DNA from 4 places in the Oceanobacillus sp. FSL K6-2867 genome. Region 1 is predicted to be linked to each of the others. Evidence: riboswitches for the same ligand, from Rfam matches in the RefSeq annotation. Region 1 holds a riboswitch; each other region holds the start of a gene.
The links. A riboswitch is a leader RNA that binds a small molecule or an ion and turns the genes downstream of it on or off. The one in region 1 is predicted to bind thiamine pyrophosphate.

Region 1 (7,428 bases):
AATTTCTCTGCCTTTCTAGTCTTATAGTACTCTTTCGTTATCATTCAAAATATCGCATAGCAATTTTATCATTCCCGAACAAACAAAAGAAGCCTTTGCAAGCAAAGACTCCCTGAATAGCTATGAATATAATTTTGGTTGACTGATATTCTTTAATTTTCGTAAATAATAGTTATACTTTTCTTCCCTCGGCTCCGTGTGGATCATATTATACTCGCATTCCGTACAAATGAACATCGTGTATAAATGAATTCCCTTTTCCTTTTGTTCCTCACAGATGCCGCAATGTGAAAGTCTTAGTGAATTTGCTTGTTCCACCTTCCCCACCTCCGTTAGAAACTAGTATCTCCCAATCTAACGAAAACTATACGGGGAAACTTTGAAACTTTTATGTTTAGGATAAAAACAAACTAAACAATAAACAAATGAATTGCCACCAAAGATGCTAATCCAAATAGCCCTAAAAAGCCAGATACGACAGCTGTAAATAAATTAATTGGAATGTGCAGCCCAACCATCCCTCCGAATACATTAAAGAAAAATAAAAACAGAATTCCGATTCCAAGCTTTACCGTAGCCTGTCCAATAAATTTCATTGGTTTAACAGGAGCCCCAACGAATAATAAAATGATAATCAGTCCAACAATGACCGAAATAACGATTGCAGAACTCAATTGAAATCAACCCTCTTCCTCGACCTCTTTTTTAGTAAATTTATGCTGGTATTTCGTAAAAAAGAACCAAAGAAGCCGGGAAAAAATGATATAAAAAAGACAAGGCCGTCAAAACTCGCAAAACCTTGTCTCCTTTAATCTATAAATCTAGTATACTCGCACTGCACTGACATTGCGAAGTCTTGCTTCACGCAACAGAAATAAATACTTCGCCCGTGCAATTGCTTCCTGCTGCATTCCATTGAGGGATGGCTCCATGCTTTGCTGTACAATGGACTGAATATCCTTCCAATCCTGTTCCACCCGAAGAATTGTATCAAGCAGCTCATTGTCGACATCTTTTCTTTTTCGCTTTTTCCCCATGCACTTCACCTAACTTCTACAAATCTCTTCTGCCCTCTAATGCTTTTGATAGTGTTACTTCATCTGCATATTCCAAATCGCCGCCAACCGGTAAACCGTGTGCAATTCGAGTCGTGCGGATACCCGATGGTTTAACAAGGCGCGAAATATACATTGCGGTTGCTTCCCCTTCGATGTTAGGGTTCGTTGCCAGGATAATTTCTTTTACTTCCTCATCCTTTAGTCGATTGATTAAATCAGGGACGTTTATATCTTCTGGTCCAATTCCATCCATTGGTGAAATTGCACCATGAAGAACATGGTACTTTCCGTGAAATTCCTTCATTTTCTCCATTGCAATGACATCCTTTGGATCTTGGACAACACAAATAACTGAATTATCCCGTGACGTATCGGAGCATATCGCACACGGGTCCTGATCGGTAATGTGTCCACAAATACTGCAATGAGACAGTTCTCTTTTTGCATTCACTAATGCATTTGCAAAGTTCAGCACATCATCATCTTTCATATTCAATACAAAAAATGCCAGACGGACAGCTGTTTTGGGGCCAATGCCGGGCAATTTTGTAAAACTGTCAATTAACTTCGATATTGGTTCTGGATAATACATCAAGGTTGCCTCCTACATGAAAACATAAGCACCCGCTTCAAACCGGGTGCTTATACTTGGCATGAGTGGTCGCACTCCCTGCCGCTTTTTTCCTTTAATTAAAACATTCCAGGCATATTTAAGCCCTTAGTAAATTGCCCCATTTGCTGATTCGTCTTATCATCAATTTGCTTCAATACATCATTTGTTGCAGCAATGATAAGATCCTGAAGCATTTCGATATCATCTGGATCTACAACTTCTTCTTTAATTGCAATATCAGTGATTTCCTTTTTTCCGTTTGCAGTAATGGTAACCATTCCGCCGCCAGCTGATGCTTCGAAGGACATCTCATGCAGTTCATCCTGAGCCTGCATCATTTTCTTTTGCATTTTTTGCATTTGCTTCATCATATTGTTCATATTTCCCTTCATGGAAAATACCTCCTTTAAATTATAAATAAATTATTTTTCCTAATCACATCCAGCTCCAGCTACCAGCAAGACTTCCCTCACCATACGTCGCTAACCGGGGCTTCCGCTTTTTGCTTCTAATCGTGTATTTCCAGCAAGTCATCTCCGAAGAGTTTCCTTGCTTCATCCACTAATGGATCTCCTTGTTCCTCATCCTTTGGCTTATCTTGTTTGCTTATATATTCCGTACGCAGCTGTGTCCAATCGTTATCTGGAATCGGGATAATCGTTAATTGCTTATCCAGCACACTTGCAAGTACGGATTCAACTGTCTCCCGATTATCTAAAAATAAGGAGCAGTGGATTTCATATTTAAATGCGACAACAAGTGAATCTGCTGATGCTGCTGCAGGTTTACTATCCTGTATTGTTGCATGTGCAGGTGCATTCATCTGCTTCAGCTTACTTAAAAAGTTGGCCCATTGTGATTGGACTTGTTTTAATGCAGGCTTTTCTGCTTTGCCCAGCACATCACGAATCCGCTCAAACGGTATTTTATAGCTGTTTTTTGATCCTCTCGCAGGCTGCCTTCTCTTTTCCGATGCAGCAGGAGCTTGATTCATCTGGGCTGGCTGCTGTTTCAAGGTTGTAAGCTCTTTTTCCAATTGCGTCATTTTGTTCATTAATTTTGATACTGCTTCCGAATCAACATCAGCTCCAGTAGATTCTTGAACATGATAACGGTTGGTAATTGTCAGTATCGCAATTTCGATGAAAACCTTTGGACTATTCGTCCATTTGATTTCCTGCTGACATTGATTCAGTTGGATGATAGCATCCTGAATCCAACCAGCTGATACAGAATCAGAAAGTGCTAGAAAGTTGTCATCTACTCTGGCACGCTCCAATAAACCTTCCAAGGTTGGAGCACTTTTGAACAGTAATAAGTCGCGCATAAAATAAATAAGATCGTATACAAATCGTCCAGGATCTTTTCCACGCTGGATCAAATCATTCAGCAGCTGTAATGCCTGTTCTACATCTTTTTCGTGCATGGATTTCACAATATCAGTGAGCACTTTCTGGGAAACCCCACCTGTAACAGCCAAAACATCATCAAGCTCTACTTGATTCTCACTATAGGAGATTGCTTGATCAAGAATACTCAATGCATCACGCATTCCACCTTCTGCTGCTAATGCAACAGTCTCCAAAGCCTCTTCAGAAACAGAAATGTTCTCTGCCTCCATAATCGTTTGCATACGATCTACAATTGCCTTATTGGATATTGGTTTGAAGTCGAATCGCTGACATCTCGAAATGATCGTTAATGGAATTTTATGTGGCTCGGTTGTTGCCAAAATAAAGACAACATGCTTTGGTGGTTCTTCCAATGTTTTCAGTAATGCGTTGAATGCATTAATGGAAATCATATGCACCTCATCAATGATGTACACTTTATATGGTACTGCACTTGAGGCATACTTCACTTTGTCACGGATCTCACGAATATCATCAACACTCGTGTTGGATGCTGCATCAATCTCAATAACGTCTGAAATCGATCCATCCAAAATACCACGACATGCATCACATTCATTACATGGTTCCTTGACTGGTGCATGCTCACAGTTGATTGTCTGGGCAAAAATTTTGGCAGCACTTGTCTTCCCTGTCCCTCTTGGTCCAGAGAATAAATAGGCATGCGAAAATTTATCTTGTACAATCGCATTCTGCAGTGTTCTTGTAATATGTGTTTGTCCTACGACGTCCTCAAAGGTTCTTGGACGCCAAACGCGATATAAAGCTTGATAGCTCATAATACAGATTCCCCTCTATGATCTATTTCTAATTATACCCGATTTTAGGGGTGAATGTGAACCATAAGCAGACGAAATATATTTTTTTAAAAAGTCATCTGGTATTACTGTCACATTTCGTTTATAAGTAGGTTGATTAGAAAGTTTTGCGGAATAAAAAATCAGGGTGGATTTTATATACCACCCTGATTTTTTATTTAAACAGACGCCGAGTCTCTTGCTTTTCCGAAAGCCATGTTTCAAACGTATAGGACATCTCCCAGAATGCGAGCTCATATTCTTTCGCAATAATAAATTGCTTTTTGATTTTCCGTTTTTCTGTTTCGCTTGCTTTTTCTGCTAATTCATCAAGCAGGTCAATCATCTCTTGTGTGGATTCCTGGAACCACTCACTCGCATATGTGTTTAGCCAATTTTGGTAAATTTCCTCTTTCGGTTTTGCTTCCTTATAAGTAAAGCCAATATCTGCATATAACCAGTAACATGGCAGCATTGCAGCTATAATTTGAGACAGGCTTCCAGACAGTGATGCTCGGTATAAATGCGATGTATACGCATATGCAGTCGGTGCAGGCTTAAAATTCTCTATTTCCGCATCTGTAATCTGTAAAATTTCTGCATGCTCCTTATGCACGGTTAATTCTGCTTCAGCTGTCTTCTTTGCTTTTTCAGCCAGTTTGGCAGCAACATGAAAGTCATCTGAATGTGCAGCGGCAAATGCGTGCACCTTACCGTAATGCTTCAGATAATAAATATCCTGCAAAATATAATTTTTGAATATTTCCAATGGCAAATCGCCACGTACAATCCCTTGTACGAATGGATGATTTAGACTTAGTTCCCAACTCTGTTTTGTTGCCTCTCGCAATGATTCTGAAAAACGCATAATAATTACTCCTCCCTGTATTTACCTTTGTATGAACACTAAAAAACCACCCCGAAATGGAGTGGTTTTATATACAGCTACAGAATATGTATAAGTCACCAGCTCCACTTCCCTACGCTGGTACTAACCAGTTCAGGTTCAAAGGGATAAAGAAATGTATCTTATCTCAGCCAAATGGCACCCCTAGTGGATTTTTATTTATTCTGATTCTATCTTATTTCATTTTTTCATAAAAGTAAAACTATTTACATGAAATGTGTTTCATCGCATTAAAAAACACCCTTCAAAACGTTTGAAGGGTGTTTGATTGAATTATGTAGCCGTGCACCCACTTTCGATGTGACGACCCTATGCGTTACTTAAGTTCATGGCTCGGCCTAGGCTTCCCCACGGCACACAGAAGGTTCCACTTACTGCTGCTTCCTTCCGGACCTGACAGGGTTCGTGGGTTCCTGTTGCGTAGGACCCGGACGTCAACACCAATCCCTTAAGGCAGACCATAAAATCGCCACACCTAGAGTGGGAATTCAGCCTCGCTATAGCGGATTGCGAGTACAGGGCACCGCTACCTCCCCGCTTAGCACGGTAGTTACCATTATAACGACTAAAACGACAAAATGCAACACCAAGGTTACCGACTATTTTTTCCTTTTGCGAAGTGCACGAAAGAAATCTTTAAGCAATGCAGCACACTCTGTTTGTAAAACACCTGACGTTAATTCAACCTGATGATTAAAACGGGGTTCATTCAATAAATTCATTAATGTACCTGCACAGCCAGCCTTGGGATCTGCTGCTCCGTACACAACACGCTTAATTCGTGACTGGACAATAGCGCCTGCACACATCGGGCATGGCTCTAATGTAACGTAAAGGGTGCAATCCTCCAGTCGCCAGCTGCCTATTTTTCCATTTGCTTCCTGTATAATAACGAGTTCAGCGTGGGATAATGTCGTTTGTGAGGTTTCCCGCAAGTTATGACCTCTTGCAATAATTTCATCGTTATATACAATAACCGCACCAATTGGAACCTCATTTAATACAGATGCTTTTTTTGCCTCTTCAATTGCCGCTTCCATAAATTTTACATCATTCATATTATCACAACGCCTTGTTTTAAAGTTTGAAACAATCCGAAACGGGGAAATACTATTAAGTAGTCTATACCGAATATAAGGAGACCTATAAATGGATACATCACTTAATAACACTGCCGTATTATTTATCGATATTATCAACGATTTTGACTTTGATGGCGGTGATGATTTATATCGAAATACGAAGGCAATTCTGCCAAACCTCATTAAGCTGAAGAAATTTGCTAAAGAAAATGGCCTGCCTACTATTTATGTTAATGATCATTACGGTTTATGGCAAGCAGACTTTCATAAAATTATCGAAAACTGTAAGAATGATCGGAGCAGGGGTATTATCGAGGCACTCGCTCCCGAGGAAGATGATTACTTCCTGATTAAACCACAGCATTCTGCCTTTTTCCAGACCCCCCTCCAATCCTTGCTTACAGATTTAAATCGAAGTCACCTTTTAATGGCCGGAATTGCGGGAGATATTTGCATTCTTTTTACTGCAAAGGATGCATATATGTACCAGCTTGGGATGCATGTTCCAGCAAATTGTATGGCATCCGAAACAAAGGAGAATAATGACTACGCATTATATTTGATCCGTTCTGTGATGAAAGCGAATATCGACCCACTTTAAGTCATATCGACGTCCTCCTTCACATAAGTTGAAATGAGAAATTGTTTTGAAGGAGGAAGTTTTCTTGCAAATTCATGTTGTAGCAGAAGGAGATACGCTGGCTTCAATCGCTAATACATACAATACAACTGCTGTCGCCATTACGAATGCCAATGAGCTGGACGCTCCTGATGATCTCGTCATCGGGCAAGCGCTTGTTATCCCAATCATTGGTCAGTTTTACTTTGTTCAGTCAGGAGATAGCCTCTATTCCATTGCAAATCGATTTGGGATGAGCTATCAAGAACTGGCATCAATTAATAATATATCACCTGAGATGACACTTCCTGTCGGCTTACGGCTTTATATTCCACCTGGAGATAAGCGTGAAATCACATCATATGCATACATTGAGCCATTTGGCGACACGGTTTCTGAAACCTTAGAAAATGCCGCCGCCAAAAATTCCCCTTATTTAACTTACCTTGCGTTATTCAGCTATCGGGTAAATCGAGACGGCTCATTGAACGCACCACCAATGGGGAATCTTAGGGAAATTGCTGAAAACACAAATACAGCAATGGCAATGGTTGTAACAAACTTGGAAGGTCCTGGTTTCAGTGATGAGCTTGGTCATATCATTTTAACCGTACAAGCGGTTCAAAATACATTATTGGATAATATCGTAAACACAGCTCATTCAGAAGGATTTACTGATATCCACTTTGATTTTGAATTTCTGCCAGCTGGCGACAGAGAAGCATATAATACATTTTTACGTAAAGCTAAGGAGAGATTTTCCCAGGAAGGCTTACTCTTATCTACAGCTCTCGCGCCAAAAACAAGTGCTGCTCAAACAGGTCAATGGTATGAGGCACATGATTACGCTGCTCATGGCGAAATAGTTGATTTTGTTGTATTGATGACATATGAATGGGGCTATAGCTACGGACCTCCAATGGCTGTTTCACCAATTGAC
Region 2 (7,428 bases), 1.8 Mb from region 1:
CCTAATACAAATAACAATGTATTAGAATTGCTGCCAACCCATGACCATTCAAACAGTACTTGCTGAAATAGTGCGTAAAGTGTCATAAACATTAGAAATATCATCGGAATTAATGTATAAGCGTAATTTCTTCCAAGTCGTTTTAACCAAATTGAAATTAATAGCAAACTAATACCAGCCAATAGCTGGTTAGCTGTTCCAAATAACGGCCAAATCAAGTATCCGCCTGAACCAAATCCATTCGGTCCTTCTGGTATTAACACTAAAGCTGTACTTGATAACACTGCAACAGAAGTAGCAACATGTGGTTTTGTTAAGACATTAACCTTATACTCGGCACCAATTTCAGCAATAATGTAGCGCATTAAACGTACTGCTGTATCTAATGTAGTTGCAGCAAAGCTGACAACGATAATCGAAACAATTGTCGTTGAGATGTTAGCTGATATGCCTAACCCTCCAGCTAAAACTGCAGCTCCTTCAACAAAATTTCCTAATCCACCGGCATTTGCCTGATTAAAGCTTGCATAAGCAGCATTAAAATCAGCTGTACTAGCAAATAATGTTGCAACAGCAAGGATTGAAATTAATGCCAATATACCTTCTCCAACAGCTCCAAAGTATCCAACAAAACGAGCATCTGTTTCGTTATTTAATTGTTTCGAGGATGTGCCTGAGGATACGAGTCCATGAAAACCGGATATCGCTCCACACGCTATTGTAATAAATAATAATGGCAACCATGATATATCTGGTTTTGGATTTGTTAATGGTGCTGTAATTTGTGGATTGGTAAATAATAGACCGAGATATAAAATTCCAAGGCCAACAACTAACTGATGGGAGTTAATAAAATCTCTTGGCTGCAGTAACTTCCAAACCGGGAGTGTGGAAGCAATGTACACGTAAATCATTAATATAATGATCCAAATTAAGAAAGCAGTTGAAACGGTGCTTAGTCCGAATAATCCCGTGCCATCTTCTCCACCCATATATGCGACTAAATCAATTTGTAAAAAGGCAATATCTGCAGATAAAATAGCGGCAACATACATAATAACGAGTGCAATTAATGACGGTACCAGCATTTTGACATTCCGTTTATATACTGCATACCCAATCCAAATAGCTAGCGGAATTTGAATAAAAACTGGAAGAACACTTGATGGGTACGTAATAAACAGGTTTGCTATTACCCATGCAAACACAGCGTTAACCATTAATACAAGGGTTAAGATAATAAACAGAAATAAAATCTTTCCGCGTTTCCCAATTAACTTCTCTGCAATAGTGCCAACAGATTGCCCTTTATTTCGAACGGACAATGCTAACGTGCCAAAATCATGCACCCCTGCTGCAAATACAGTACCTAAGATTACCCATAAAAAAGCAGGCAACCAACCCCAATACAAAGCAATTGCAGGTCCTACAATTGGTGCAGCTCCAGCTACAGAGGTAAAATGATGTCCCCATAAGATAAACTTATTTGTTGGCACAAAATCGACACCATCTTTATACCGATGCGCTGGCGTTACATAGTTGGGATCCAGCCTAAAAATCTTTTCAGCAACAAATTTTGAATAATAGCGATAACCCAAAGCAAAAATGACTATACCAATAAGAGCAACTAGGATCGCATTCAAGTTACTTCTCCCCCCTCTTTTATTTGTTCTTACCCAGTACATGCTATGTATTTAAAATAAGTTATATTCATATCAAAATAATGCTGCACACAAAAAAAGAAAAGACCCTAATTGTCTTTTCTTTTAAATATCAATAAAGCTTGCCCTGCCTATACAGTATCGTCGATAATTTCATCACAGCATGACGATAGCAATGTTGCCTTAAAGTAAACTGATCCGAAAAATAGTTCGGATAAACGACTTGAAAGGTCACTGTCATTTTTTCATATAACTTAGTGTAAACCTCTTTCTCCGAATAAAATTGGGTTTCTCGGCCTTGCAGCCATTCAAAATAGGATACAATGGCCCCGCCTGCATTTGCTAAAATATCTGGTATAATAATAACTCCCTTGTTGTTCAGATAGCCGTCTGCTGCATTGTTGATTGGTGCATTTGCGGCCTCAACGATTATTTTAGCTTGTATCTGCTCCATATTTCCTTCGTGAATCTGGTCTGCTAAAGCCGCCAGAAAAAGCACATCTACGTCTAGTGTTAATAATTCATCACGGGAAAGAATATTAGCATTTATGCCTGCTGATTCTAATTCAGCAGTTGTTTTCGGCAAGTCTCCTTGGTTCTTCGTCGTGTATTTAATAAGTGTTGGAATATCAAGACCATCATTATTGAAGAGTGCCACATTGTGATCGCTTACAGATATGACTTTATTATTCAATAATTTGCATTGATGGGCTTCCAGTGCTGCAACAGATCCTACATTACCAAAACCTTGGATTGCTGCTCGCAATCGTTTATCTTTATGAAGCAGTAGATTCTTAGCAGCTGTGTTTTCCCGTTCTGTCAGCCATGCCTCCTTTTCTTCTAAGAAATCATGCAATAAATAACGGAATGAGTAGTAGACACCTTTTCCTGTTGCCTCTTTGCGTCCTAACGATCCACCATTGACAACACTTTTCCCCGTAAAACTGCCACGATAGCTTCCTCCAGGATGGATACTTTTGTATTCTCCCATCATCCAATCCATTTCACGTTCACTTGTCCCTACGTCCGGTGCCGGTATGTCTTTGTCTGGTCCTATAATATCGCTGAAATACTGAACGTATTTTCGTGATATTAGATTTAGCTCTCTTGGATGGTATTTTCTAGGATCAATTACGACACCACCTTTTCCTCCACCAAAAGGCACTTCATGCAGCGCATTCTTGAGTGTCATTAAAGTAGCAAGATTAACCACTTCATCCTCATGAACCGATTCATGAAATCGAATTCCGCCTTTATATGGTCCGAGAATATTATTATGCTGTACCCGAAAAGCAGGGATTCGAACTACCTCTTCATTTTCAAGTGTAACCCGAAGAAAGGATTTTGCAATATGGTTCGGAGTCGATAAAATTGATTTTAGCGCTCGGAAAACCTTTTCCCTGTCCTGATCTTGAATATCATTTAGAAACTCGGTTTCATCAGACAAGATATCCAAAGAGTTCCCAATCATTTCAACTGTATTAATTGGCATGACGATACCTCCTTCCTTTTTGTTTAATTTCCCCAATTTTTCTCTAGTGTAACAAATGATTGCTTCCTCCTCTACCAATAATATCCTTTTAAATTAAAATCACCTACAGCAAAAAAATTGCAAAAACGGTAGCGATCATTAAACCGCAGATTACGGGAATAAAGTTTTTCCTTACAAGTTCCATCACAGATACGCCGCAAAATCCCGCAATTGCAATTAAAGAAGACCATGCAACAATTGTTCCGCCCCCAGTCCAAATAGCCCCCATTTGACCGATTGCTGCAAGAGTCGATGCATCGATTGCATTGTTTTGTAAAGAAGCTGCCAATGCCCCAGTTAGTGGTAAACCAGAGAACCCTGAACCATCAAGACCTGTAATAATACCAATTATTAAAAGACTGAAAGCTGCAAGAAACGCACTTTGCGGGAGGTAATCTTGTACAGACTGGACAAGGTCAAATAATAGTGCTGGCGCATTCTCTTCAACTCCCAGGATACTTCCTGAGAATTCTGGGCTTCCCAGAAAGAAAAAGCCTGCAATTGGAATGACTGGACCCATTGCTTTAAACGCAAATACAAATCCATCTGTAATATGGTTACTGATGTAATCCAGTGCATGTTGTCTCCCATACGCAAATGTAATAGCCAACAATAAAACTGCAGCTACTCCCCCTATAAATGCAGCACCATCGCCACCTTCTAAACCACTCATTCTTCCAGAAAGAAGCTTTTCGTAAATCATGAAGCCTACAACACCTAATAATGTCAGCGGGACAATTACAGCAAAAGTTTTACTCCAAAATGTAACGTGTTTTGTTTTTGCCTTGTGATTAGACGTGGCAGTAGACTGTAATCCTTTTAAGTCTTTTTCAATTCGCGCATCGCCTTTTTTTCGGATACCTCTTCTTAACAATATATATGCAAGCAGAATGGCTACACTACCAGAAACAAGCGATAGAATCATCGCTTTATCAGCAACTTCATTAATATCGACACCAGCGGATGCTGCAGATAATCCCGGTGCTACTTGCACAATATAATCCGAGGAGAGTGCCATTCCTTGACCTGCAAGAGCTATCGCAACGGCGGATGTCATCGCCGGCAAGCCAGAACGAACAGCTGCTGGAACTAGCAATGCACAGATCAATGGAACTGCAGGGGTCGGCCAAAAGAACAACGAAATAACATAAGTGACACCTACGAGAACAAAAAAAGAAACATGACCATTTACCATCATTTTCTCAAACGGTTCAACCATCCTTCTGTCAGCTTCTAAATCTCGAAGTGCATGCAATAACGCAAGCATAAAGGTAATAATCAGAAAGATATTGAATAGTTCTTGTGCGGCTACTAAATTAGCTCTGAAAATTGTCGTCAGCCCATCCACAACACTGCCCGTGTAAAAACAGCCAATAATAAAGGTTCCTAATAGCGTAGGAAATACAACACCTTTTCTAAAAACCATTGTTAAAATAACAATGAGTGTAAATAAGCCATAAAGCAAATGGGAAAATGTTAAAACCATACGTATTCCTCCCTTTTGGATGTGCTATAGCCTATGCGTAAAAATTTCTGTATGCGACAATTTCGAGCACTGGATGTTTTATTATTTAAAGAACGGGAACATAAATAATAACTTTTTAAGGAGGTATGCAAACATGAAACCATATGTAAGAGAATATGTAGATGAAACCCAAATTAAACTTGATATTAACAAATTAAAGGCAAGAGGTATAACGAAAGAGGATATTTATATCCTTACACACGACGATGAAAGAACTGGTCGAATAGCTGACGGAGCTGACGCAAATACCATTGGAATGAAAGAAATGGATTTTTCAAGTGCTGTTGGAAATATGTTTAACAGTCAAGGTGATGAATTACGAAACAAGCTAAAAGAAATTGGTGTTTCTTCTGTAGAGGCAGAAAATTATGAAGAGGACTTAGATGACGGCAAAATTCTTCTTATCGTTACTAACCATGATTTGGTTGATCAAATGCTCGCTTAAAAAAGCCGAAACCTAATCTCCCTTAAAGACTTAGGCAAGAACTCCGGGCGGGATTATACCGCCCTTTCTTCTTTAGCCTGAAAGGGAGGTCTTTTAATGAAAAGGATGCTTATTATTTACAACTCCTTCTTATCTAATTTAGCAGCACAAGGATTACAAAATAGTTTTCCCCCTTTGTGTACACCATCAAAGAATCCATCTTTACAATAGACTTCCTCTTTGCATTTCACACATGTACCGATTAATTCACGCATTTCATCACCTCCTATATAAAAAATAACCCCTTCTAGAGGTTATTCTTCTGTGAGCGAATGTATAATATTTTATGCAGCGTTCATTAATGTTCGTGGCTGCTTATGGAACAAGAAAAATACAATTACAGAACTGAGAATAAATGAAGGAACCATGTATGATGCATTATAAATTAATGAATACAGCCAAGCTGGCTGGCCTTCAACTGCTGAGCCGAAGAAAACAATTCCCGCCACATAATGAGCTATGAAACGCAAGCCAGAGCCAACGAAAACACCAAAGGTGATATAGCTCAAATATGTTTTCGTTTCACCAGATTTAACCGCTCCCTGAATTTTCTTAGCAAAAACACCAGCAAAGCCGAGTACTGTAAATGCAATTGCATAATCAATAAATCCTTGCAGCGGTACTAAAACATAAGCCGTTCCAGTTGCCACTTGCAAAACTCCCCAAAGAAACCCAGAAAGCAGACCACCTTTAATCCCCCAGCGGAAGGCAACAATAAAAATGGGAATCATTGCAAATGAAACCGATCCGCCTTGCGCCCAAATTTTAAAAGATATTGGAAGAATGTCTAAAAGAAGTGCTAATGCAGTAAAAATCGCTACCTCTACTAAAAATAACGTACGTTTTGTATTCAATGTTAAAAACTCTCCCTTACTTTTTTAGACGCAAAAAAGTAATGCCAAGGGAAGCTTTCTGATGGTGACTGCAATAAGCAGTCTGCTTCGCTCACATTACTTTCTTTATTCCATCAAAAAGACTACCATCCCTACGTTAGAATTAACTAACAGGTTCAAAGGGTCTGAACTTAATTGTTCACTCTCAGCCAAAACGACTCCCCCTGTAGGCTTTTTCTATTTACTTTTTTGTCATCTGTATTGTACCTTATTTATTAGAATTTAACAAATAAATTATAGTATATTATAAGCTGAGAAATTCTTCTACATCTTCTACACATAATCCAATTGCATTCTCCCAAAAATCCGGCTTAGTCAAGTCAACATTCAGGTGTTTCTGTGCAAGCTCTTCTACTGTCATTCTGCCGGTATCTCTTAATAATGCAATATAATCTTCCTCAAAGCTGCCGCCCTTTTCCTTTGCATATGCATAAATACCCAGGCTGAATAAATAGCCGAATGTATATGGAAAATTATAGAACGGAACACCAGTTATATGAAAATGCAGCTTAGAGGACCAAAAGCTTGGATCATATTCTTCTAAACTATTACAATAAGCTTCCTTCTGTGCTTCAATCATTAATTCATTTAAGTGATGTGCGGACACCATTCCTTGTTTACGCGCTTCATAAAATCGTGTTTCAAATAAAAACCGAGCGTGTATATTCATAAAAAAGGCAACGCTACGCTGAATTTTATCCTCCAGCAGAGAGCGCTTTTCCTCCTTGCTTTGTGCACTTTTTACAGATGCATCTGCTACAATCATCTCCGCAAAGGTCGAAGCGGTCTCTGCCACGTTCATTGCGTAGCGTTGGTTTAAGCCGTTGACATCGTTCATCACATGCTGATGATAGGCGTGACCTAATTCATGGGCTAGTGTAGAAATATTTGAAGATGTACCAGAATATGTCATAAAAATACGTGTCTGCTCACTATCTGGGAAGCTCGTGCAAAATCCTCCAGGACGCTTACCCTGCCGATCTTCAGCTTCTATCCATCGTTTTTCAAATGCCATTTTTGCAAAATCTGCCATCTTTGGGCTGAACTTTTGAAATTGATCGACAATATAATTTGCACCTTCTGTATAGCTTGATGTTTTTACAGTTTTACTTAGCGGAGCACTAATATCGTAAATGCTTAATTTCTCTAAGCCAAGCAAATCTGCTTTTTTATTTAAATACGTTACAAAATGCTTTTTATTATTAATAATAGCAGTCCACATTGCATCCAGTGTTTCTTTTTTCATCCGGTTTATTGCTAATGGTTCCTTTAAAACATGTCTCCATCCACGGTGTTTATAAGTTTCCAAGCGGAAGCCGGCTAAATGATTTAAA
Region 3 (7,428 bases), 470 kb from region 1:
TATATTTTACTTGATGATGCCACTACTCCAGCTGTCTTTCTTGAAGGTAGTGACCCAAGTGTGAATAGTGCAACATTGAGATGGATCCAATCAGCATTTGATTCACTGAAGCAGAGTGAAGGTGATGCACAACATGAAATTGATTATTTATACGGCTCAAGTGATATGGGTTCATTCGATTATTTTGGCCCAGTACTGCTCGGATTTTTTGTGTTTTTCTTTGTCTTTATTATTGCTGGCGTTTCGTTTATTCGGGAGCGGACAACAGGTACGCTGGAGCGGCTGCTATCTACACCATTGCGTAAATGGGAGATTGTAATGGGGTATGTTCTTGGATTTGGAATCTTCACGATTATTCAATCAGCAATTATTGCATGGTATGCTATTTATGTACTGGATATGATGATGGTAGGAGCATTTATTTATGTGCTTTTAATTACATTATCACTTGCACTCACAGCACTAACATTAGGGATACTCATTTCTTCATTTGCGAACAATGAATTGCAAATGATTCAATTTATTCCGATTGTTGTTATTCCGCAAATATTCTTTTCCGGTCTTTTTAATTTAGAAACAATTTCCGATTGGCTAAGCTGGGTTGGTCCGTTTACACCCCTTTATTATGCAGCAGATGCTCTGCGGGACGTTATGGTGAGGGGACATGGCTGGAATGAAATATATTTAAATTTAATTATTCTGTTTGGCTTTTCACTGCTATTTATGCTATTAAATGGCTTGACGCTCCGTAAGTATCGAAAAATATAAATTATGCTTTTCGTTGCTACCTGTGACACTTATTCGATATGATGTTAGATAAGAGGAATGTTTAACTTGATAAGAGGCGAAATTTGATGACAAATAGTGAAACGAAATTAACTAAAAAACAAATAGCGATATTAGAGGCAGCAACAGAGTTATTCGCAGAAAAAGGCTATGCAGGTACTTCCACGAGTGAAATCGCTAATAAAGCAGAAGTTGCAGAGGGGACAATTTTTAAACACTTTAAATCGAAAAAGGGGCTTTTGTTATCGATTGTTTCACCGATGATGGTGAGGCTGATTGCTCCAATGGTAAAAAAAGATATGAACAAGGTTCTTGATCAGGATTTTGAACGTTTTCAAGACTTTATTCGAGCAATGATTGAGAATAGAAAAGAATTTATTAAAAAAAACCTGCCCCTTTTACGGATACTGATTCAGGAAATTCCTTTTCATCCAGAGTTAAAGGAGCAGTTTATTGAGTATATCGGCAAAGATATTTTTGGTAAACTCAGAAACATTGTTGAACATTACCAGGCTAAGGGCCAGCTTATAAAAACCCATCCCGATACAATCATTCGAATCGTTGCCTCGTCTATTTTTTCTTATATTATCGCACGATACGTTATTATTCCTGAGGGAGATTGGAACGATGAGGAAGAGGTTGATCGAATAATTCAAGTTCTGGAAAATGGGATTGTGCCAAGGGAATAGGCGTTTCTAGCTTTTAATCCTTTTCTATGGGAAACGTAGAAAAGGATTTTTTATGTTCTGTCGTAAGCAGTTAAGGCTAATTTATTTAGCTGACCACTAATTATTAACTAAAAATAAACTTTTGCGTTGTCGTTAATAAAGTGACTTATACTTGAGTTGGAGAAGGGGAGGACCTATGGCAGAACAAAGCAAAATTCTTATCGTGGAAGATGATTATGAAATTGCCTCGATTATGAGGAATCACTTAGCTAGAGAAGGATTTGAAGTGACTTGGGCATCAACTGGGGTAGAAGGCTAGGAGGATTTCAAAGAGGATAATTATACCTTAGTGCTTATTGATCTTATGATGCCAGAGATGGATGGTTTTACATTATGTGAACAGATTCGATTAGAAAGTGATATACCATTATTAATTGATAGTGCTAAAAGTGAGGATGAAAGCAAGATACGAGGATTAGGTCTTGGTGCGGATGATTGTCTAACAAAGCCGTTCAGCCTGAAAGAATTGGCTGCTCGGGTACATTCTCACCTAAGAAGATACCAGCGCTATACAAATAAACATTATAATGAGCAAGTCTTTCATTATAAACATGGGCTGGGCGTTGATTTTTTAATGAAGCTGTATTTTTAGATGAAGAAATTCTCTTTCTAACCGCCAAAGAGCGGGAAATTTTGTTTTTTCTTGCTAAGAATCCATTTATTACGTTTGAAAAAGAAAAAATTTATGAGCATGTATGGCAACTGATGAATGTTGATGGCAATAACACAGTAACAGTTCATATTAAAAGCTTTCGCAATAAGCTGAGGGATACTATTTTTTTCTATTTATAGTGATTGTTTCCTGTTTGTTGATGGGGATGACTTATCAGGAAAAGTGTTAACTTGATAGTTTGCTTCCTTTGTTAGGTTACGGATTAAAGAATATCCCAGTAGTTAGACTCTGGGATATCTTCTCCTAAATAGTTTTCACAGCTCCAGCAATATCCTCTGCCTGTGTAACCACAGAAATAAATGAAACTCCATCTGCCCCAGCTTGCAGAACAGAGCTCGCATTCTTCGTATTGATCCCACCAATACCGACAATTGGCAGCGTTGGAAATTGGGTGCGTAATGTCTGAATCCATTCCAAACCAACAGCCGCTTTTGCATCTGTTTTGGTTGTTGTGGGAAAAATTGGACCTGCACCAATATAATCGACAAGATCTAGTGGACTTCTTTCAACTTCACCCATGTTAGAAAGGGAGAGTCCGATGATTTTAGTTGGAAAAGCCAGACGCAACTCCTTTACCGATTGATCGTCCTGACCAACATGAATTCCGTCCGCATCCAGTAATTCAACAAGCCGGGCATCATCGTTTACAATAAACGGAATCTCGTACTGTCTGCAAATGGCTCGTAACTGCTTGCCTAATTCCAGTTTCGCATTACCATTAAGTGATGCAGGTCCCTTTTCGCGGAATTGAAATGCTGTGATTCCAGCTTTGGCTGCAGCTTCCAGTATTTTTGCTGGGTCACGATTACAGTTTTGACTGCCCATAATAAAATATTTTCGTAAAAATAACATTGCTTATTTTCCCTCCAGTTGTTCTACTTCAAGTGAAAGGGCATCGATGAATGGCGCAACAAATGTCCCTGAGCCATTTACTGATGGACTAGCGGCTGCATGGGAGGCGGCTAATCCGTAAAATTGAACAGCTGTCAATGCTTGCTCTTCAATTGGGTCATCGGTTGTTAAACAGGCAGTCAGTATAGAGCCTAGCAAACAACCAGCTCCTGTTACTTTAGCTAAAGTTGGGTGCCCCGTATGATTTAGGATACAGGACTCTCCAGTACAAATAATATCTGTTTTACCGGTAACAACGGCAGTCGTTTCGTACGCCTTTGCTACACGCTGAGCAATTTCTTCTGCATTACCATCTCCGATAGATTCTACGCCTTTTGTTTGCCAAGGGATATCGGCTAGATATGCTAATTCACCTGCATTTCCTTTGATAGCAGTAGGCTTTACCTCTTTTAAAATTTGTTTAACAGCAGCTGTCCGAAATGTCGTTGCAGCAACACCTACTGGGTCGAGTACAACGGGAATTCCTTTTTCATTTGCCTTTTTACCAGCAAGTATCATTGCATCTAGATCGTTTGCTGTTAAGGTACCAATATTTATTAAAAGACCATCCGCAATAGAAGCCATATCCTCTGCTTCCTCTTCGGCTTTTGCCATTACGGGAGCGCCGCCAAAGGCTAATAGACCATTTGCGGTAAAATTCATCACAACTTGGTTCGTTAAATGATGAATGAGTGGTGTCTTTTCCCGTACGCTTTTAATAATTTGTGAATTCATGTTTAGCACCTTCTTTCCGTATTGCCCAATGGTTTGTTGGACCACTTCCAGATCCAAGATCGAAGGAATGCTTAATTGCCGCAGTGACAAATTCCTTTCCATTTTTAACAGCGTCATACAAAGATAATCCTTTACTTAAATAGGCAGTAATTGCAGCTGCATACGTACAGCCAGTTCCATGCGTGTTTTTTGTATCAATTCGCTCTGCTGAGAAGCTGTGTATGTTTGAGCCGTCATACAGGAAATCAATTGCTTCGCCTTCTCTGTGCCCGCCTTTGATTAGGGCAGCGCCAACACCGAATTTCTTAACAAGCAGCTCTGCGGCCTGTTTCATATCAGCTGTTGTTTCAATCGGTTCTTCAATTAGAAATTCCGCTTCTGGAATATTTGGAGTTACAAGTGTGGTGAGTGGTAAAAGCTGCTTGCGTAAATAATCACGTGCCTCTTCTTCTATTAAAGCATCTCCACTCGTCGCAACCATAACAGGGTCCATGACATATGGAACTTGAAGGGCTGCTATTTTTTTCTGGATAACTTCCATCATATCTTGATTGGCGATCATTCCGGTTTTTAGTGCGTGAATAGGCATATCGGAAATCACGGAGTCCAGTTGCTGTTCAATAATTTTAAGTGGTACATGGTGAATTGCTTGAACACCTGTTGTATTCTGGGCTACAACCGAGGTAATAACGGACATTCCATAGCTTTGCAGCTCTTGGAATGTTTTTAAATCAGCGTGGATACCTGCTCCACCGCTTGGATCTGTTCCGGCAATTGTAAGTGCACATGCTACTTGTTTCATTGGTTATACACCGTCCTATTGAAAGATTTCTCACATGTAAGTGTTATTTTTATTAATCCTTGTATAAATCGTGCAATTTAATGACGAATTAAACGTTTACTTGCAACTCTTGAAACGATAAATAAGCCAATCAGGGAACCAGTAATACTACTAACTAAAAAAGGTGGGATAAAGGCAAATGCTCCGGCAGAGCTTCCCATAAAGATAGAAGCAAATGGTACAGCGAAAAGTGCACCGAAAATCCCGCTTCCAACGCCTTCGCCAACAGCAGCCAGTGCATTTTTTCCGGATTTTTTATAAAGGTAGCCTGCTAAAAAGGCACCAACCATTGCACCTGGAAATGCTAATAATGTACCTAGCCCGAGCATATTGCGAAGTAAGCTGATCATAAAAGCGATAACGACGGCTGGTCCTGGTCCGAGCGTAACTGCTGTCATGACATTAATTGCATGCTGAACAGGATAGGCTCTAGCGATTCCAGCGGGAAACCATAGCAATTGAGCAGTAATCGTGCCGATTGCAATAAATACAGCCATGGTAGTTAATAAACGTGTTCGATTCATCAGTTCCTCCATTTCTGGGGTAATACAAAAGGCAGTGATATAAATCAGTGCACTTCTGTACAGCAAGTCCTGGTCACTGAATTTTGGAATTCAGCTGCGGCCGCGTTGCTGGAATTGGACGCAAAAAAAGCTAGATCCATTGGGACCCAGCTTGATACGTGTGAAAAATAGTTTGGACATATGTCAGACTACTTCCCTCCGCTGGCATTAACCAGATCAGGTCCATAAGAGTCGGGAATTGGTACGCTTCCCTCTCAGCCCATATTTTGGGCACCCCTAGTAGTTTAAATAACGATATACATTTGAATTCAACTCTAAGCTTAACAAATTTTTTAACTTTTGTCATTATTAACATGGAAAACATGGTATAACTAATGTAGTCTGCTATACAGAAGAGTTATAAAAGTAACATACTGAATACTGTTATAAACAAATGTTTTACACAGTCAGTTGCCCATAGAGGATAATTACATCATCAATTCCTACATCCACAAAAGACGGAATAATGAAAGGCTGATAAAATGACAATTTTAACAATGAAAAATATAGAAAAACATGAAAAAGATACACAGCTGTTTTCCGCTTTTAATTTAGAAATTGCTGAAGGACATATTACAGCAATTTATTCATCACTAAATGTTCGGAGTACGCTTTTAAATATGATTCTTGGAAAAATCCCTGTGGTAAATGGGGAAATTCGGGTTAAAAATGTAACCATTGCAGAAGACAAACGGAGATTTTTGAACAACCTTGGCATTTGTTTTTTTGAAGAAGGGATGTATGAGAGATTAACGGTTTCTGAGTATTTACGTTTTTTTAATAAACTATATGAAGTGGAACTGGAGTTAGAACAAATTATCCATTTAACACAGCTGCAAGAAAAGAAGAATAAAAGAATTAGAGACTTAACATTTTCGGAGATGAAACGTGTGCAATATGGACGTTTACTAATTCAGGCACCTTCTTTATTTGTTTTTGAGGAGCCGGACTTGAATGTAGACATGGAAACAAAACGTGTATTTATTAATATCACGAGAAAAATACAAGAAATAGGCAAAAGCATACTTATATTAACTGGAAATATGGAGAGTGCTGTTACGGTCGCTGATTGTGTTTATCGGCTGGATGAAGATGGACTACGAATTATTGAGACAGAAACAGAGGAAGATGCAGCAGAAGAAAAGGATACAGAATTAATTCCAGCAGAAGAAACAGATAATGAGAAAGGTCCAAAGCCAATTCAATTGAATAAAATTCCAACGAAGGTCAATGACAAAATTGTTTTATTTGACCCACCCGAGATTGACTACATTGAGAGTAATGATGGTCAAGCAAATATTTACATAAAAGGAGAAGCATTTCCAAGCTCACTCACCTTAACCAATTTAGAAGACCGCTTGCAGCATTTTGGATTCTTCAGATGTCACCGATCCTATATTGTAAATTTACAGAAGGTTCGCGAGGTAATTACATGGACCCGAAATAGCTATAGTTTGATTTTGGATGATAAGGAAAAGTCACAAGTGCCACTTTCAAAAACAAAAATGGCAGAATTAAAAGATCTGCTCGGCCTTAAATAAGCTCCGTTCATTGGAAAAAGCGGAAAATCAAGGCTTACTAATTAGATAATTCACTGCAAAATATACTCCATTCACCTTGAAAAATACTCTTTTCATTAGAAATATGCTGTTTTCACTTCATTTTCCATTTAATCTAGAGTCACAAACAAAAGTGATTTACGGGGAGGAAGAATTTTGGAAAACATTATTGAAGTGAAATCATTAGCAAAAATTTTTGGCAATAAAGCTGCATTGGAAGATGTAAGTTTTCAAGTGAAAAAAGGAGAGACATTTGGTTTTTTAGGTCCGAGTGGTTCCGGGAAGACGACAACAATAAAAATTCTCACTGGACAATTGATCCAGACCTCTGGAGATGCTTCTGTATTTAATATACCAGCAGCTTCCTTAAATAAGCCATCCTATCGAAAAAAAATTGGGGTTATTACAGATAATAGCGGGTTATACCAACGTTTATCAATTTATGACAATTTGAAACTATATTGCGATCTTTATGATGTACCAACAAAACGAATTAATGAAGTCCTTGGGATGGTTAACTTGACGGAGGATACGAAAAAGGTAGTTTCAAAGCTTTCCAAAGGAATGCTGCAGCGTGTAACGTTAGCAAGAGCTTTCCTGCATGAACCGGAATTGTTGTTTTTAGATGAACCAACATCTGCTTTAGATCCCG
Region 4 (7,428 bases), 510 kb from region 1:
TTCGATGGTTTTAATTTTCATAAATTCGCTCATTGTAATAAACCTCCGTCTGCCTGTCTTTCTTAAAGTATAGCAAGAAAAAGAAGTTTTTTCATGATTAGGTTTAATAATAGTGCTGAAAGGAAATGAAAATAAAAAGAGACAATGAGGTGAGAAGTCAATGCGCGATAAAGATAAACGTTCTACCAGTAATGAGAAGCCGAAGTGGAATGAAGAGAGAAGAACGAAGCTGGATGAACAGGAAGAGCAAAAGTTTGTGGATGATATACCGATGGAAGATTTAAAAATAGAAACACACGACGAAAAAAAGAAGACGAAAACGAAGGACGATTCCCAAAGTGAAAGAAAGTATAAACGGAAAAACATTACGGAGAATTCAGAATGAAAGACCCTAAGCCGATGCTCAGGGTCTTTTTGTTGCTGCGGTAAAAACCTTTCTTTCATATACTAACATGTACAAGAATGATGGCCCGGTGGTAATGGTCTAATAGGATCTAAGCAAGTGATAGCGCAAAAGCATTCTAAATCTAGTGTGATACAGATACCAGTTTTTTTGAAGTCTACTGTATGATGATGAGATTTACTTTCAAAGAAATCAACTAGTTTTTCTCCTTTATGCGTTACTGGAATACAATGTTCATTTACAGGCTGTAATAATTCAACCTCGACACAGCAGCTGTGTGGAATAAATCGTATAGCCCGCAAGACTGGTGTTTCGATTGCAGCAAATGTATCATAATCATGATGGCATCCTTTTTTTTCTTTTTTATGAACACCGCTTGCAATAAATGGTTTAAGGCTGCCTTTGTTAAATAGAACAAATGGAATGGTTGTGTTCATATTTTTGCTTTTAGAATGTGATGAAAGTAATTGTTTAATAGAATTTTCACAGCTGCTGCTGCAGTGTTTGTTTTTGTCTCTATCGGATACTTCTTTCTGTGCACAGACTATCTTTCTTACTACTTCACAAACACAATTATGATGATTGCATGGATGGGGATTATGACTCATGAATTGTCGCTCCTTTCTCTGTTGCTGTATTTACTATCAAGATATGTTGATACTCTCGCGATGCCTGTATAATAGTCTAATAAATTTTGGGAAATGAAAATTGTACGGATGAAGTAGGGTAGATGCATAATAAGCTCGTGATGGAGAAGGGAAATTTTATGTTAGAAGGTATAATTTGTGGGAAGGCTGTCGGATTGAGAGTGAATGTGTCGATAAATCCCCCCTAACGAATTATTAGGAGGGATTTTTTAAATAACATGTATTTAAAAGTTTAAAAGTGAAAATCAACTTGTTTATTCTCTTGTGACTCATAGCCTTTCATATATTTAATTCGTCTTTGTGCTGAAGATTGGCTTACTTGTTCATCAGCATGGTAAGAAGAGCGTACCAATGGACCAGACTCACAATGTGAGAAGCCTTTCTCGAGAGCGATTTGTTTCAATTCTTCAAATTCATCTGGATGGTAATACTTTTCAACGTTTAAGTGCTTTTTCGTTGGTTGTAAATATTGTCCAATTGTAACGATATCCACATTATGGGCACGCAAATCATCCATTGCCTCGATGAGTTCCTCTTTTGTTTCTCCCAGTCCGACCATAATACTGGATTTTGTAGGAATAGCTGGTGCAATTTCTTTCACACGTTGAAGCAGCTGTAAGGACCGGTCGTATCTTGCGATGGCTCGAACGCGTTTTGTTAATCGTCTAACGGTTTCAATATTATGATTGAAAATATCTGGTTCGCTATCCATCAGCGTATGTAAGCTTTCATAATCACCTTTCATATCAGATGGCAGAACTTCTATCGTACAGCCTGGGTTCTGATGACGAATTGCCCGGACAGTATTGGCAAAAACAGCTGCTCCTCCATCTTCCAGGTCATCACGCGCAACCGCTGTCACAACAACATGTTTTAGCCCCATAATGGAAACAGAGTCAGCAACTCGCTTTGGTTCACCCAGGTCAAGCCCGCTTGGAAGACCTGTTTTCACTGCACAAAAACGGCAGCCCCGAGTACATGTATCGCCTAAAATCATAAACGTGGCTGTTTTTCGTTCGCTCCAGCATTCATAAATATTGGGACATTTTGCTTCTTCGCATACTGTATTCAGTCGTTGATCACGCATTAAGTGCTTTAGTTTTTTATAGGATTCATTTGTGTTGATTTTGGTTTTAAGCCATTCTGGTTTACGAATATGTTCTGCCTGTTTAGCCAATGCTAGCACGCTCCTTATTTTGAGTTAGATTCCATGCTTTCGATTCATATTTTGATTGTGCTAATTGCTGTACTTCTTGCCATTGGGTTTCTGTTAATTGCAAAGGATGGAGCTCAAGATTTAAACCTTTCTTGAAACCCGCTTTAAATGCTTCCGTTAACATGTCATAATGATACTTTCGATTTGTCAATTGATTAATTGTGACGGCTTTTTTGAAAAAAGCGTCTCGACTCCGTTCTCGTAAACGTTCGGAGGAAAATAAGAATAAATCAAAGAGCATCTCTGTATCCATGCTCATTGGAATTGAGCCATGCTGCATAAGTACGCCTTTTTTTCTTGTTTGAGCATTTCCAGAAAGCTTTTTCCCTTCTACAACCATTTCGTAGAATGCAGGTTTTTCAAAACATATTGCTGTTCTGCCTCTGGCCTTTTCCCTGTCTGGAATTGCGTACTCAGCGGGGATGCCTAAGTTGTGATAACCTTCAAATACCCCTTTGGATAGTACGTGGTATGCTTCTTGAACGGACACAGGAATATCTGGGTCATTCTCTGAAATAACAAGGCTGTACGTTAATTCATCGTCATGAAGCACTGCACTGCCACCGGTTAATCGTCTGACAAATTGGCATTTATGCCGTTCTATTGCATCGAAATCAATCTTTTTGTCAACCTTTTGAAAGTAGCCGACAGATAAACTAGGTGCTTTCCAGCCATAAAATCGTAATGTTGGTGGGATTTTACCTTCATGATGCCAGTTGATTAAGCACTCATCAAATGCCATATTCCACGAAGCATCCTGAAAGCCGGTATTAATAAAAGCCCAATGTTTCTTCAATGTAGACACCTCCGATGAAAAGAATACCTTTTTGAGAGCTGCTAGATGCTGAGATATAAAGCGTCAATGCTGCAGTGAGCGCTTACGATTCTTTATTTAAAAAAGACTGCATCAAATAGAATGCAGTCTTTAATAAATTTATCCATCGATAACATATTAGATCCATTTTCGACTGCACATTCCCCACGCTAGTATTACCTAGTTCGGGTTCAAAGGGTCAGGCGCGGAACGTCTTTCTCAGCCAAGCAGCTCCCCTAGTGCGTATTTATTTATTCGAATTACATGCTAAGCTTACTGCTTATTGTAATAATTGTAAAGATAAATACAACAATTAGCGTTAAGAATTTTTATACTAGTTCGTATTCACGTACAAACTAACCTGATATGTGTGTTTTACCGAACTTTATGCATGTTTGTTTGAATGCTTCCTTTTATTAGCTGCTGGATGTTTTTTCGTTTTCCCTCATGCAGCAGCTGAACAATTTTACTTCCAACGATGACACCATCACATGCTTCTGAAAGCTCCTGTGCCTGCTCGGAATTTGAGACACCGAACCCTGCAAGAACAGGGATAGAACTATTCTTCTTAAGAAGTTTCAAATAATCATGCACTTTCATATCGTGTGATTCACGCTCTCCTGTTGTCCCTTTAACAGCAACCGCATAGAGAAACCCTTCTGAACGTTTTGCTAATTCTATTAAGCGTTCTTCTGAACTTGTCATTGCTGCAAGGCGAATAAAAGCAATGCTCTGATCATATAAAGCACCAGCTACAATCTCTTCTTCTTCCATCGGTATATCAGGTATAATGACGCCATCAACCCCGGCTTCAAAGCAATCCTTGGCAAATTGGTCAACCCCGTATGCTAGAATTGGGTTTAAATAAGTCATGATAACAATAGGAATTGAACGATTATCCTTAAAGGCTGCTAGTTTTTTTATAACTGTTGCTAGAGTTGTTCCATCCTGTAATGCACGGATACCAGCCTCTTGAATAATTGGTCCATCTGCAACAGGATCGGAGAAGGGGATACCAACTTCAATTGCTGCAGCCCCACAATCTTGTAGGAAGTGTATTGTTTCTTCTAAGTGATTGAGTCCGCCGTCCCCAGCCATCATATAAGGAACGAAGATTTTCTCATTCGCATTTATTCTGTCCTCCAGTATACGTTCTAACTTTGCTTTACCCATTACATGTTCCCTCCAATCCTGTTTTTTACCTGTTCGACGTCTTTATCTCCACGTCCTGATAAGCAAACGACGATATTGTCTTCTTGTGGCATTTCTTTCGCAAGCTTCATTGCATATGCAATTGCATGTGCGCTTTCTAGTGCAGGAATAATTCCTTCTGTTTTGGATAAAAACTGGAAAGCTTCAAGTGCTTCATCATCTGTAATGGATGTGTAATTCACCCGATTTATTTCATGCAAGTGACTATGCTCAGGCCCAACACCAGGATAGTCAAGTCCGGCAGAGATAGAGAAGGCTTCCTCGATTAATCCTTCTTTATCTTGGAGTAAGTAAGTTAAAGTACCATGCAACACACCGACTTCGCCGCCAGTTAGAGTTGCGGCATGCTGATTTGTTTCAAGACCAGCGCCTCCAGCTTCTACACCGAATATTTTTACATCTGTATCCTCAATAAATGGATAGAACATCCCCATTGCATTACTGCCGCCACCGACACAGGCGATGATTGCATCTGGCAGTTTACCAGTTTGATCGAGGATTTGTTTTTTTGTTTCTTTCCCGATAATAGATTGAAGATCACGAACGATCTTCGGAAATGGGTGCGGACCAACAACAGATCCGATAATATAGTGGGTATCATCGACATGATTAACCCAGTAACGCAATGCCTCATTAACAGCATCCTTCAAAGTTCCACTGCCTTGAGAAACTCCACGCACTTCAGCACCTAACAATTCCATACGAAACACATTGAGCTTTTGACGACGGATATCTTCTTCACCCATAAAGACAATACATTCTAGCCCAAGTAATGCACAAACGGTTGCTGTTGCGACACCGTGCTGGCCCGCTCCTGTTTCAGCAACAACCTTTTTCTTGCCCATTCTTAAAGTTAGCAATGCCTGCCCAATCGTATTGTTAATTTTATGTGCACCTGTATGGTTTAAGTCCTCTCGTTTCAAATAAATATTAGCACCACCAAGTGCTTTGGTGAGTTTCTCTGCATAATATAATGGTGTTTCCCGCCCGACATATTGCTTTAAATAGTAGTTTAGCTCCTGGATGAATTCAGGATCCTTCATTGCCTTTTCATAGGCTTCTTCTAATTCGATGACTGCTGGCATTAATAGCTCTGGAACAAACTTTCCTCCGAATTGGCCATACTTTCCAGCCTCGTTTGGCATGGTATAGATTGACATTTATGACACCCTTTCTTTTGTTTTTGCATTTTTTATAAATTTTTCTATTTTATTTAGGTCCTTCTCTTTATTTGTTTCCACACCGCTGGAAACATCAACGGCAGCAGGGCGTACGGTGCTGATCGCTTTGGCCACATTGTCCGGAGTAAGCCCGCCTGCCAGCATGATTTTTTCACGATTGATGGATAGCTGATCAGCTAGACTCCAATCGAAGGCAATTCCGCTTCCGCCTCTTCGGGAATCTACGAGACTATCAAGCAAATAATAGTCGCAAGGATAAGTACGAATGGAAGTTAGTGTATTTTTGTTAACAGGAAATGCTTTAATAATTTCATATGGCAGTTGCTGAGCGATCGCGGGAGGCTCATCTCCATGCAATTGAATCGTATTTAAGCCGACCATCTGGGCAATCTCCTTCATCGTTTCGGCAGCTTCATTGACGAAAACACCAACTTTTTTAATGGAAGAAGGGATAGAGTTTGCAATAATCGCAGCTTCCTCGGGAGAGATTTGCCTCGAACTCCTGGCAAAAACAAAACCGATATAATCAGCTCCAGATTTTACTGCAGCAGCAGCTGCCTCCTTTGTAGTAATGCCGCATATTTTGACGATCATTTAGTTCACTCCTCTTACTGGCAGGGGAATTTGCAGCTGTTTGAATGTCTCATCTACATTGTCTGATCGCATCAGTGTTTCGCCGACAAGGACGACATTTGCTCCTGCATCAGCAGCCCGCAATACATCCTCATTTGTCTTCATTCCACTTTCACTAATCAGAATCGTTTCTTGTTTTGTTATCAGCTTTGCAAGCTTATCGGTTGTCTCAAGGTTGACTTCAAATGTTTTCAAATTCCGATTATTAATGCCGATAATTTCTGGATCTACTTTCAATGCCCGCTCTAATTCTTCTTCATTATGAACCTCGCAGAGTACTTCTAGATTATGGCTCGTTGCATAGTTGTATAACTCAGTAAATTGTTCTTTGGATAAGGCGGCAATAATAAGCAAAATAATGTTTGCCCCGGCAGCTTTCGCATAATCAATTTGAACCGGATCAATGATAAAGTCTTTACATAGAATTGGAATAGCTACAGCTTCTCGAACAGCTCGTAAATCGTCCATTGAGCCATTGAAAAAAGGTTCGTCTGTCAGTACAGAAATAGCAGCGGCACCGGACTGTTCATATTGCTTCGCTTGTGTAACGGGATCCACCGACATATGAATCGCTCCTTTTGATGGGGAGGATCGTTTAATTTCAGCAATAATATTCATATGTGCTGCACCTTTTACCCTGCTTTTGAAAGTAGGAACTGGAGAATGATTCCTTTGCTCAATTGTTTTTGTTTTCAATTCTGCAACTTCTTTTGCTTTTTCGGTTAAAATTTTTGCTAAGAAAGTCATTTAATACACCCCACTTGGAATTTTTTTGCTGTATGCTACTAAATGCTGTAAACGTTCTAAGGCTGCACCTGATTGGATGCTTTCTCGTGCTAATTCAATTCCATCCTGAGGACTGTTTGCTTTGCCATTTGTAAATAAGCCAAGTCCTGCATTTAATAAAACTGTATCCAAGTATGGCCCGGGGGTCCCGTTTAAAACAGATTTGAGGATTTCTGCATTTTCCTTCGCGTTCCCACCGCGGATACTTTTATTTGGATAAACGGATAAGCCAACCTCTTCTGGATGGATGGTTGTTTCAGAGAGTTTCCCATTCTCGAGGATAATCAAGTGATTGTCTCCAGCCAGGGAAGCTTCATCCATTGAACCAGCACCGTTAACGACAACAGCTCGACGTCTGCCTAATTTCTTTGCAGCTTCAGCGATAATGGGCAGTAAATCTTTACGGTATACACCGATCAGCTGGGTATCAAGCTCAATTGGATTTGTCAGTGGGCCAATTGCATTGAATATTGTTGGCAGTCCCAAATGCTTCCGAACGACTGAAAAAGGGCGAAGTGCTTCATGAACATGTGGAG

Region 2: linked by a shared signal. The riboswitch ahead of thiT (energy-coupled thiamine transporter ThiT) and the one ahead of tenA (thiaminase II) in region 1 are both predicted to bind thiamine pyrophosphate.
Region 3: linked by a shared signal. The riboswitch ahead of thiW (energy coupling factor transporter S component ThiW) and the one ahead of tenA (thiaminase II) in region 1 are both predicted to bind thiamine pyrophosphate.
Region 4: linked by a shared signal. The riboswitch ahead of NSQ77_RS07555 (lipoate--protein ligase family protein) and the one ahead of tenA (thiaminase II) in region 1 are both predicted to bind thiamine pyrophosphate.

What each region holds. Positions count from the first base shown of each region.
Region 1 is NZ_CP150144.1:2,042,440-2,049,867, forward strand. Features, by position in the region: gene NSQ77_RS10165 (sigma factor G inhibitor Gin) at 121-318, opposite strand; gene NSQ77_RS10170 (pro-sigmaK processing inhibitor BofA family protein) at 411-674, opposite strand; gene NSQ77_RS10175 (YaaL family protein) at 822-1,037, opposite strand; gene recR (recombination mediator RecR) at 1,054-1,650, opposite strand; gene NSQ77_RS10185 (YbaB/EbfC family nucleoid-associated protein) at 1,749-2,063, opposite strand; gene dnaX (DNA polymerase III subunit gamma/tau) at 2,180-3,862, opposite strand; gene tenA (thiaminase II) at 4,056-4,748, opposite strand; TPP riboswitch at 4,841-4,943, opposite strand; RNA gene ffs (signal recognition particle sRNA large type) at 5,069-5,334, opposite strand; gene tadA (tRNA adenosine(34) deaminase TadA) at 5,387-5,845, opposite strand; gene NSQ77_RS10210 (isochorismatase family cysteine hydrolase) at 5,937-6,470, shown strand; gene NSQ77_RS10215 (glycoside hydrolase family 18 protein) at 6,535-7,428, shown strand, end outside.
Region 2 is NZ_CP150144.1:3,799,396-3,806,823, reverse strand. Features, by position in the region: gene NSQ77_RS18335 (carbon starvation protein A) at 1-1,643, opposite strand, end outside; gene NSQ77_RS18330 (Glu/Leu/Phe/Val dehydrogenase) at 1,774-3,153, opposite strand; gene NSQ77_RS18325 (hypothetical protein) at 3,257-4,678, opposite strand; gene NSQ77_RS18320 (general stress protein) at 4,812-5,162, shown strand; gene NSQ77_RS18315 (hypothetical protein) at 5,279-5,416, opposite strand; gene thiT (energy-coupled thiamine transporter ThiT) at 5,486-6,055, opposite strand; TPP riboswitch at 6,166-6,269, opposite strand; gene NSQ77_RS18305 (M3 family oligoendopeptidase) at 6,339-7,428, opposite strand, start outside.
Region 3 is NZ_CP150144.1:1,568,293-1,575,720, reverse strand. Features, by position in the region: gene NSQ77_RS07780 (ABC transporter permease) at 1-768, shown strand, start outside; gene NSQ77_RS07775 (TetR/AcrR family transcriptional regulator) at 855-1,475, shown strand; gene NSQ77_RS07770 (hypothetical protein) at 1,651-1,773, shown strand; gene NSQ77_RS07765 (response regulator transcription factor) at 1,804-2,106, shown strand; gene NSQ77_RS07760 (helix-turn-helix domain-containing protein) at 2,148-2,306, shown strand; gene thiE (thiamine phosphate synthase) at 2,431-3,039, opposite strand; gene thiM (hydroxyethylthiazole kinase) at 3,043-3,813, opposite strand; gene thiD (bifunctional hydroxymethylpyrimidine kinase/phosphomethylpyrimidine kinase) at 3,794-4,615, opposite strand; gene thiW (energy coupling factor transporter S component ThiW) at 4,693-5,178, opposite strand; TPP riboswitch at 5,355-5,466, opposite strand; gene NSQ77_RS07735 (LytTR family transcriptional regulator DNA-binding domain-containing protein) at 5,700-6,758, shown strand; gene NSQ77_RS07730 (ABC transporter ATP-binding protein) at 6,933-7,428, shown strand, end outside.
Region 4 is NZ_CP150144.1:1,529,820-1,537,247, reverse strand. Features, by position in the region: gene NSQ77_RS07575 (thioredoxin family protein) at 1-33, opposite strand, end outside; gene NSQ77_RS07570 (hypothetical protein) at 161-385, shown strand; gene NSQ77_RS07565 (CotY/CotZ family spore coat protein) at 448-1,011, opposite strand; gene lipA (lipoyl synthase) at 1,283-2,227, opposite strand; gene NSQ77_RS07555 (lipoate--protein ligase family protein) at 2,220-3,008, opposite strand; TPP riboswitch at 3,225-3,328, opposite strand; gene trpA (tryptophan synthase subunit alpha) at 3,456-4,253, opposite strand; gene trpB (tryptophan synthase subunit beta) at 4,253-5,452, opposite strand; gene NSQ77_RS07540 (phosphoribosylanthranilate isomerase) at 5,453-6,067, opposite strand; gene trpC (indole-3-glycerol phosphate synthase TrpC) at 6,068-6,853, opposite strand; gene trpD (anthranilate phosphoribosyltransferase) at 6,854-7,428, opposite strand, start outside.